2 regions of the Glutamicibacter sp. MCAF14 genome follow, and region 1 is predicted to be linked to the other one. Evidence: riboswitches for the same ligand, from Rfam matches in the RefSeq annotation. Region 1 holds a riboswitch; the other holds the start of a gene.

Evidence for each region. Region 1 has a riboswitch for S-adenosylmethionine ahead of AB4Y71_RS13120 (O-acetylhomoserine aminocarboxypropyltransferase/cysteine synthase family protein). Riboswitches for the same ligand answer to the same signal wherever they lie in the genome.
Region 2: another riboswitch for S-adenosylmethionine. It lies ahead of AB4Y71_RS00665 (flavin reductase family protein); the one in region 1 lies ahead of AB4Y71_RS13120 (O-acetylhomoserine aminocarboxypropyltransferase/cysteine synthase family protein).

Annotation. Positions count from the first base shown of each region.
Region 1 covers NZ_JBFREO010000005.1:233,288-238,081, forward strand. Annotated here, with positions in the region: gene katG (catalase/peroxidase HPI) at 1-268, shown strand, start outside; gene AB4Y71_RS13105 (methylated-DNA--[protein]-cysteine S-methyltransferase) at 366-992, opposite strand; gene AB4Y71_RS13110 (RNA polymerase sigma factor) at 989-1,486, opposite strand; gene AB4Y71_RS13115 (histidine phosphatase family protein) at 1,607-2,167, opposite strand; SAM riboswitch class I at 2,279-2,373, shown strand; gene AB4Y71_RS13120 (O-acetylhomoserine aminocarboxypropyltransferase/cysteine synthase family protein) at 2,489-3,862, shown strand; gene AB4Y71_RS13125 (CoA-binding protein) at 3,862-4,356, shown strand; gene AB4Y71_RS13130 (DeoR/GlpR family DNA-binding transcription regulator) at 4,636-4,794, shown strand, end outside.
Region 2 covers NZ_JBFREO010000001.1:136,481-141,274, reverse strand. Annotated here, with positions in the region: gene AB4Y71_RS00675 (ZIP family metal transporter) at 1-136, opposite strand, end outside; gene dnaB (replicative DNA helicase) at 199-1,554, opposite strand; gene AB4Y71_RS00665 (flavin reductase family protein) at 2,210-2,710, opposite strand; SAM riboswitch class IV at 2,804-2,920, opposite strand; gene AB4Y71_RS00660 (long-chain-fatty-acid--CoA ligase) at 3,296-4,794, shown strand, end outside.

The DNA.
Region 1 (4,794 bases):
CCCAGGTGCGTTGACCAACGACTTCTTCGCGAACCTGCTGGAGCCAGGCATCGGGTGGACCGCTTCCGAGGACGAGCAGACCTACCACTCGAAGGACGGCCGCTGGGTCGGTTCCCGCGTGGACCTGGTCTTCGGTGCCAACTCGGAACTGCGCGCTGTCGCCGAAGTCTACGCTTCGGACGATGCCAAGACGAAGTTCGTCAAGGACTTCGCCCAGGCTTGGGCCAAGGTCATGGACTCGGACCGCTTCGAGCTGCGCCGCAAGTAGCCGCTGCTTAGCTGCTAGCTTGCAGTAACAGATGCTGGGCTGGTGCCTTCCGCAGGGAAGGCACCAGCCCAGCATTGTTTAAGATTCGTCTTCGTGCCTAGAACAAGGTTGCCCCCTGTTCAGCGAAGTGAGGGTTCTCCAGTTTCAACAGCTCGCTCTTGGCCTCAAGCCCGCCGAGGTAGCCGCCCAGCGACCCATCGGTGCGCAGCACCCGGTGGCAGGGCAGCACGATGGGAATCGGGTTGGTGGCGCATGCTGAGCCAACGGCACGCACGGCTTTGGGCTTGCCGATCTGCTGCGCCATCTGGGCGTAGCTGCAAGTTTGCCCATAGGCGATCTGCCCGAGCTGAAGCTGCACCTGCCGACGGAAATCGGTGGAGAGCGTCAGGTCCAGGGCCAGTTCGAACCCTTGGCGCTGGCCGGAGAAGTATTCATCGAGCTGCCGGGCTGCGGCATCCAGGCGCTTCGCATCGCGCAGGATGCGCGAACCGAGCTTTTCGGAAAGCAGCTCCAGGATCCGGTCATGGTCCTCGGATTCGAAGGCGACGCGCGCCAGGCCGTTTTGCGTACTGGCCAGCAGCAGGCTTCCCAGCGGGCTGTCGACAATGCGGTAGGCAACATCCACCAGCGCCTGCTCGTGTGCCTGCGCGGCGAGCTTCTGGCCCAATGCGGCAAGGACCGCGGAATCCTCGGTGCCTGGTTCTTGCGCTTTGCTCTTGTTCATGGCTGCTCCCGCCATAGTTCGGATTCTCCCAGGCGGGCTCGCAAGTTCTTGATCCCGTCGGCGCCAGCGCGCCGCGCGGCTGCTTCGCTGCCGGAAATGATTCCGGCGATACCCGCGTAGCTCAGGCCGCCCAGGTACCGGTAGGCAATCACTTGCCGTTGCTTGGGCGGCAGCTGGTTGACCTCATGCCACAACTGCAGATTTTCCAGTTGCGCGCCGGGCCCCGGCCCGGAGTCCAAGGTGCCTTCCAGATCCATTTCGACCAGGCTTTCGGGCTTGTGCTTGCGCAACTCGTCGACGGCCTTGTTGCGTGCGATGCGCACCAGCCAGGCCGCAACGTTGGCATCTTCGGGCAGGTTCGGATAAGCCTTCAGCGCTGCGAGGAAGGTCTCGGACCAGGCATCCTGCGCGCGGTGCTCATCGAGCAGGGCGCGGCAGACCCGCAGCACGTTGAGCCCATATTCTTGGACTATCCGTTCAAACGGTGCTTGCATGGCTCTCCTGGAAGCTGGAGCCCGTCGTGGGCCTTCACCCTGTAAACGTACCGCGGGCCGGTTCCGTGAGCCGGTGCCCACAATTTTTCCCGCACCCCCGGATGGTGGCAAAGCCAGGCGCTAGAGTGCGACCAGATCCAGTTCATCGGCCAGCTGCTGCAATCGGTGCAAGTCAATATCCAGCACTTCACCGTTTTCCACGCCCCGCGCTTCCTTGGTTCCGGCCAGGGCATCACGGATGTTGCGCATAGTGGCGCCGTGGCTGACAATCATGATCTTCGTCCCGGCGTGCGCCTTGGCCAGTTCCAATAGCGTTGGGATCGCCCTGCTCAGGATATCCGCGCGCGGTTCAAGCTGGTCCTTGGCGGCGGCCGTCTCTTCTTCACTCACCTCGGCCATGATCCGGCCCTCCAACGGCCCGAAACCGCGTTCAATGAGTTCGGGGACGGCATCGCCGGTAGCAGCCCCGAGCTGCTCGGCCATCAACGTGGCAGTTTCCTGCGCGCGTTCCAGCGGAGAACCCAGAATCAGGCTCCAGCCCTGTCCGGCCAGCGCTCGCCCTGCCGCGCGGGCTTGCTCGCGTCCGGTCTCGTTCAACGGAATATCTGTGCGTCCTTGCAGGCGTCCTGCAAGGTTCCAATCTGTCTGCCCGTGCCGGACCAGCGCCAACGAAGTCTCCATGGCTCCAGCTTAGTGGTGGCGCTGCGGGTCGAATAATCTGTGAAAATATCCTCAATACGCAACGTTACGACTCATAGTTGGGTCACGAAGGGTCATGTTGCGAAGATTATTACACCATCCCGAGCGGCTGAGAGATCTGGTTCGTTGACGCCGCAGCAACCTGCCACATCCGGTGGCAACGGTGCTACCGCCAGAAACGATGCAGCCGCTTACCCGTTGTCCCACGGCAGGAAGCGACATTGATTCCGGGATTCCTGCCTCGATCGCGACCCGCAGTGCGGCGAGCGCGAACACCCAATCGACAAGGAGTCGTACGCCATCATGGCAGATCACAAGTTTGGATTCCGCACCCGCGCATTGCATGCCGGCGGCACCCCCGATGCCGAGCACGGCGCCCGCGCAGTGCCCATCTACCAGAGCACCTCGTTCGTGTTCAAGGACGCCGATGACGCAGCCAACCTCTTCGCCCTGCAGAAGTACGGCAATATCTACTCGCGCATTGGCAACCCCACCGTGGCCGCTTTTGAAGAGCGCATGGCATCGCTGGAAGGCGGCATCGGCGCGGTAGCCACCGGTTCAGGCATGGCCGCAGAATTCGTTACCTTCGCCGCGCTGGCGCAGGCCGGAGACCACATCGTGGCGTCCTCCAAGCTCTACGGCGGCACCATCACCCAGCTCGATGTCTCGCTGCGCCGCTTCGGCATCGACACCACCTTCGTTTCCTCCAATGACCCAGCCGATTTCGAAGCGGCCATCCAGGAGAACACCAAGGCGGTCTATACCGAGATCGTGGCCAACCCATCGGGCGACATCGCCGACCTGAAGGGCCTGGCCGAGGTGGCGCACCGCCACAATCTCCCGCTGGTCGTCGACTCGACCCTCACTCCCCCATACATCCTGCGTCCCATCGAGCACGGCGCGGATATCGTCATCCACTCCGCCACTAAGTTCATCGGCGGGCACGGCACCACCTTGGGCGGCGTGGTCATCGAATCGGGCAAGTTCAACTGGGGCAACGGCAAGTTCCCCACGATGACCGAACCGGTAGCCAGCTACGGCAACGTCTCCTGGTGGGACAACTTCGGTGAATACGGCTTCCTGACCAAGCTGCGCAGCGAACAGCTGCGCGACTTCGGTCCCTCGCTGCCGGCGCAGTCAGCATTCCAGCTGCTGCAGGGCTTGGAAACCTTGCCGCAGCGCATGGACAACCACCTGTCCAACGCGAAGCAGGTAGCCGCCTGGCTGGAAGCCGATGAGCGCGTCACCTACGTGAACTACGCCGGTTTGGAATCCCACCCGCAGTACGCCCAGGCCAAGGAACTGCTGCCCATGGGCGTCGGCTCGGTCTTCAGCTTCGGGGTGAAGGGCGGGCGCGAAGCCGGCTCCAAGTTCATCGAAGCACTGCAGCTGGCCAGCCACCTGGCCAATATCGGCGATGCCCGCACCTTGGTGCTGCACCCGGCCTCCACCACCCACCAGCAGCTCAGCGCCGACCAGCTGGTCTCCGCCGGTGTGCCAGAAGATCTGATCCGCCTCTCGGTGGGCTTGGAAGACCTCGAGGACATCCTCTGGGATCTGGACCAGGCATTAACCGCTTCGCAAGAAGCTGTCGCTGGTGCCACCGAGGAATTTGCGGCACCGACCTATGACGGCGCTGCCTGCGCCATTCCTGCAGCATCGAAGGGAGCGAACTAATGAGCGCCGCTGAAACCACGTGGGAAGCTCCGGGAGCCGCACAGCGTCTGGAGATCCTGCGCCAAACCAAGACCATCGCGATTGTCGGCGCCTCGAACAAGCCATCGCGCGCGAGCTATTTCGTGGCGACCTACCTGCTGTCCTCGTCCAAGTACAAGGTGTACTTCATCAACCCGGTCCTGGATGAGATCCTGGGCCAGCCGGTTTACAAGTCGCTGGCCGACCTTCCGGAAACCCCGGATCTGGTCGAGGTCTTCCGCAAGCACGACGACCTGCCCACCGTGCTGGATGAGGCCCTGGCCGTAGGCGCGAAGACCCTGTGGCTGCAGCTGGGTTCATGGCATGAGGAAGTTGCCCACCGGGCCGAGGCTGCCGGCATGAATGTGGTGATGGACCGCTGCGTGAAGATCGAGCACGCCCGCTTCCACGGCGGCCTGCGCCTGGCTGGGTTCAACACCGGCGTGATTTCTTCCAAGCGCCAGGTGCTCGCCTAAGCGGTCTTGGATAATCCCACAAGGCAGCTGTGCCACCTTCACGGTGGCATGGCTGCCTTTTGTTGTGCGCAGAAGACTGCAACTAGCAGGATTTTATTTTCGCGATTAAGGAGCAGGCGCACCCGCGTCCACTTGGCTTAATATCCAACAAACCCAAACAAACACAGAAATTGCCAAATATTCACCACATTTTCGCTTGACGATGCCACGCATTCGGGCATAAAGTCATGGAAACACAGATTCATGTGTTGCAGGTCATGACAAATCGTGGAGGCATGAATGTTCGCCGAAGAACGACACCGGCTGATCCTTGAACAGCTCGAAAAAGATGGCAAGGTCTCCGTTGCGCAGCTGTCCCAGCGCTTCGATATCACCCGGGAAACCGTCCGCCGCGACCTGGCACAGCTCGAATCCGAGAACTGCCTGCGTCGCGTCCAT
Region 2 (4,794 bases), on a different contig from region 1:
GCACGCCTGCGCCGAAAGCCATGATGGCGCTGACCCAGATCTTGGGAATCTTCAGCCACCACGCCGCCGCCGAGCCCAGCAACAGGGCCGAGCCGGCCACCGTTCCCCACAGCAAAGCCTGCATAGAATCGAACATGGCACCCACTATAGCCAGCAATCAGCTGGCTATAGTGGGTGCCATGCAAGTCCTGACTGGGATTAACCCTCGTTGGACATGTTGTTGAAGCGCGAGTAGTGGCCCTGGAAGGCCACCGTAATGGTCTTAGTCGGACCTGCACGGTGCTTAGCGATAATTACGTCTGCTTCGCCCGGACGGTTTTCCTTGTCGTAGACGTCGTCGCGGTGCAGCAAGATCACCATGTCGGCGTCCTGCTCGATCGAGCCCGATTCACGAAGGTCCGAGATCATCGGCTTCTTATCAGTACGCTGTTCCGAGCCACGGTTCAGCTGCGAAAGTGCAATCAGCGGAACGTCGAGTTCCTTGGCCAGCAGCTTGAGGTTACGCGAGAATTCGGAAACTTCCTGCTGGCGTGATTCCACGCGCTTGCCCGAGCTCATCAGCTGCAAGTAGTCCAAGACAATCATGCGCAACTCATTGCGCTGCTTCAGGCGACGGCACTTGGCGCGGATTTCCATCATGGACATATTCGGAGAATCATCGATGAACAACGGGGCTTCGTTCAATCGACCCATCGTGGTGGCAATTTTGGTCCACTGGGCATCCTCGACAGAACCCTTGCGCAGATCTTGGAGCTGGATAGATGCTTCGGCGGAGAGCAAGCGCATCGCAATTTCATTGCGGCCCATTTCCAAGGAGAAGAAGACGGTAGCCATATTGTGCCTGATGGCAGCCGAACGGGCGAAGTCCAAGGCGAAGGTCGACTTGCCCACTGCAGGACGTGCGGCGATGATGATCATCTGGCCGCCCTTGAGTCCCTGGGTCAGTTCATCGAATTCGTAGAATCCGGTAGGTACGCCGGTAATGCCGTCACCAGCATTCGCCGCATTCTCAATTTCATCGACCGTATCTTCGATGATGTCCGAGAGGCGCACGTAGTCTTCACTGTTGCGGTTTTCGGCAACCTTGTAAACCTCTGCCTGGGCTTCGTTGACGATGGCGTCAACTTCACCATCTGGCGAATAACCCATCTGGACAATGCGGGTACCTGCGTCGACCAATCGGCGCAGCACAGCACGTTCACGCACGATTTCTGCGTAGTACCCTGCGTTGGCTGCAGTTGGAACCTGCTGGATGAGGTTATGCAGGTATGCTGCACCGCCAATGCGTGAAATCTCTCCGCGCTTGGTCAGCAAGTCGGCAACTGTCACCGCATCAGCTGGTTCGCCGCGACCATAGAGGTCAACAATCGCCTCATAGATGGATTCGTGGGCCGGGCGATAGAAGTCGGTGCCACGGATGGCTTCGACCACATCAGCAATGGCGTCCTTGGAGAGCATCATGCCGCCGAGGACCGACATTTCGGCCTCAACATCCTGTGGCGGCTTACGCCCTGCGTCGGATTCTCGTCCTTCATAAACCGGCTCAGCACTCATTGCAGACACTTCCATCCCTATTGACCCGCTGAGAAAAATTCTCCCTGCCTCATGGCAACGCTCCATCATGTCAGTCGACACGGACATTTGGATATTAAGCGCCTGTGGATATTTCTCTCCCAAAGCCAACAGTAGGGGTGTTATTAACAGGCGTAAACCTCATTATCCACAGAATATGTGGATAACCACGCTGTACCTGTGGACGTCCCTGTTCACTGTCTGGGGAGAACTCTGTGGATTACCCCACTTTGCACCCATCAAAATAGATTTGACTAGGCTTTTTCGGTTTACACACCTGTGGACAGAAAGTATATTCATTGAAGGTCACGGCATCACGCCCAGAGTTATCAACACCCAAAATCACCCAGTTTCCGGGGTTTTTCGCTCCTTGTGCACATTTCCCCACCCCCAGTCCACAGTTCTGTGGATATCCTTGTGGATACTCGAAGTTTCACAAAACCCTTAGTCATCCCGGATTAAATTCATCCGAATACGTCAAAACCGTGAATAGTCCACAATCGGCGGCCCTCGTATCCCAGGGTCCGGTGGATAACTTATTGTGCGTAACGATGAGGCGAACAGGCGCGCGCTTAAAACAAACAGCGCCGACTGGATCAACTAAATGAACCAGCCGGCGCTGAAAGCTAAGAGAGTTTTATACCAGTTCAGGAACTGGCAGCGAGTGGAACTGCGAATCATGGAAGATCTGTGGCAGGTGCCCTGAGGTGCGGTGCCCATGAACTTCCAAAAGAACTACCCAGTGATCGCCTGCTTCGACTTCGTTGTAGATTGAGGTCTCCAGCCAAAGCGTGGAATCGTCAACAAAGAGCGCACCCTGATCTGTGCCGGTGGTTTCGATACCGCGGAATCGATCGCCATTCTTCGAAGCAATCTGCGCGCAAACACCTTCATTGCGTTCACTGAGCACCGAGACACCAATGCGACCAGCGTCGCGCAGCTTGGGCCAGGTGTTCGAGGATTTCTGCACCGCGAACATTACCAATGCAGGTTCAAGGGAAACGCCAACGGTAAACGATGAAGCGACAATGCCGGTCTTCTCGCCGTCCAATTCAGCACAAAGGGCGGCTACGCCCGAGGGATGCTGAGCGAACACCTTGCGTAGGGTCAACGGGTCAAGTTCAAGATTCAATGACATGGCTCGATTCCTTCGGTCTTGCCCACCGCGCAGTAGCTCGTAAGCTAAGGCTTCTTGTTACCCGAAGCCGCTTGAGCTGATATCCCGCGCCGTGTGCGGTACTTGTTCCAGCACATTTTGTGTGGAACCGAATCCTCACCTGGAGCACCCCACTACCGTTGAGAGGGTTGCCGATCAGCAAGCCAGGGCTTATAGCTGATGCTCTTGATTCTGATTAAAACGATATGGCCCATGACGAAGAAGCGTCAAACATTTCACTTCGCAAATCGCAATATTTAAAGAAATGTTCGATTCAACCCATCACTAGCGCGCATTTGGCAGTCTTTTATTCGTTGAATGACGTTGTCGCTAGAACCTTCCGGCCGACGAGCGCAGCAAGGCCCCGCGACCGCCGAATCGGCATGAGATCAGCATTCTTCCGGAAACTAGAGCCCTGCCGCGAATTCCCTACCGCCCACCGTAATGAAACTTGGTTTCTCCGCATGACGCCGAGGTTCATGCCATTATTGGTCACAGAGTGCGTTGAGTCACACTCCTGCTTAATGTTGACCGTACCCGCGATGACGATTGAGGAATAGCCACACCATGGTAGAGATTCAGGCCAACCATTCAGAATTGACCCCACTGCGCTTCCTGGAACGCACCGCCGAGGTCTACCCGAATAAAAGCGCCGTCATCCATGGAACCCGCAGCTATTCCTATAACGAGTTCGAAGCACGAGTGCACCGCTTTGCCCAAGCGCTCAAAGCACGCATTGAGCCCGGTGACCGCGTCGCCGTCCTGGCGCCGAACACTCCAGAGATGCTCATGGCGCACTACGCCGTGCCGCTGGCCGGTGGCGTGCTCATTGCCCTGAACACCCGGCTTTCGGCCCACGAACTGCAGTACATCGTTGATCATTCTGAGGCGAAGCTGATGCTCGCCGATACCGAACTGCTGGAAAACGCCAAGACCCTGCGCCGGGAGAACCCGACGCTGGATGCCCTCATCGAGATCACCGATGACCAATATGACGGAGCACGCCCAAACGTCCAGGTCGATGCCACCCTGGATGAGCTGCTGGCCGAAGCCTCCGATGAAAAGCTTCCCTACGCGATCGCTGACGAACGGGCCCCGATCACCCTGAACTACACCTCGGGCACCACCGGCAAGCCCAAGGGCGTGCTCTACTCGCACCGCGGCAGCTACCTGAACTCCTTGGGCGAAGCGCACCACCAGGGCTTCACCGCACAAACCCGCTACTTGTGGACTCTGCCGATGTTCCACTGCAATGGCTGGTGCACCCCGTGGGCGGTCACGGCGGCCGGTGGCACCCACCTGAGCCTGCGCGGGTTGCGAGAAGATGCTGTTTGGGATGCCATCGAGAATCTGGGGACCACCCACCTGTGCGGCGCCCCGACCGTCTGCTCCATCATCGCCGACTCCACCCGCGCCCACCAGCTCGATTCCCCGCTGCGCATCACCACCGCAGGCGCTCCCCCGTCACCGGCAATCATCTCCAAGCTGCAAAAGCTGGGCATCGAGGTCGTCCACGTCTATGGGCTCACCGAGGTCTACGGCCCGTACACGGTCTGCGAGTACCAGGATGAATGGGATGAGCTCGATGGCCCGGGCCGGGCCGCGAAACTGGCACGCCAAGGCGTTGGCATGATCACCGCCGAGTCCGCGCGCATTGTTGATGAGAACATGAACGATGTTCCGGCCGATGGGCAGAGCATGGGTGAAATCGTGCTGCGCGGCAATAATGTCATGATCGGCTACTACCGCGACGAAGCCGCCACCGCCCAAGCTTTCCATGGCGGCTGGTTCCACACCGGAGATCTGGGCGTCATGCACCCGGATGGCTACATCCAGGTGCGCGACCGTGCCAAGGACATCATCATTTCCGGCGGCGAGAACATCTCCACCATCGAGGTGGAGCAGGCGCTGGCCTCGCACCCGGACGTGCTGGATCTGGCAGTAATCGGCATTGCCGACGAGAAGTGGGGCGAACGTCCGGTGGCTTATGTCATCCGCGCCAGCGGATCCACCCTGGATGCCCAAACGCTGATTGAATTCGCCCGCGAAAAGCTGGCCGGTTTCAA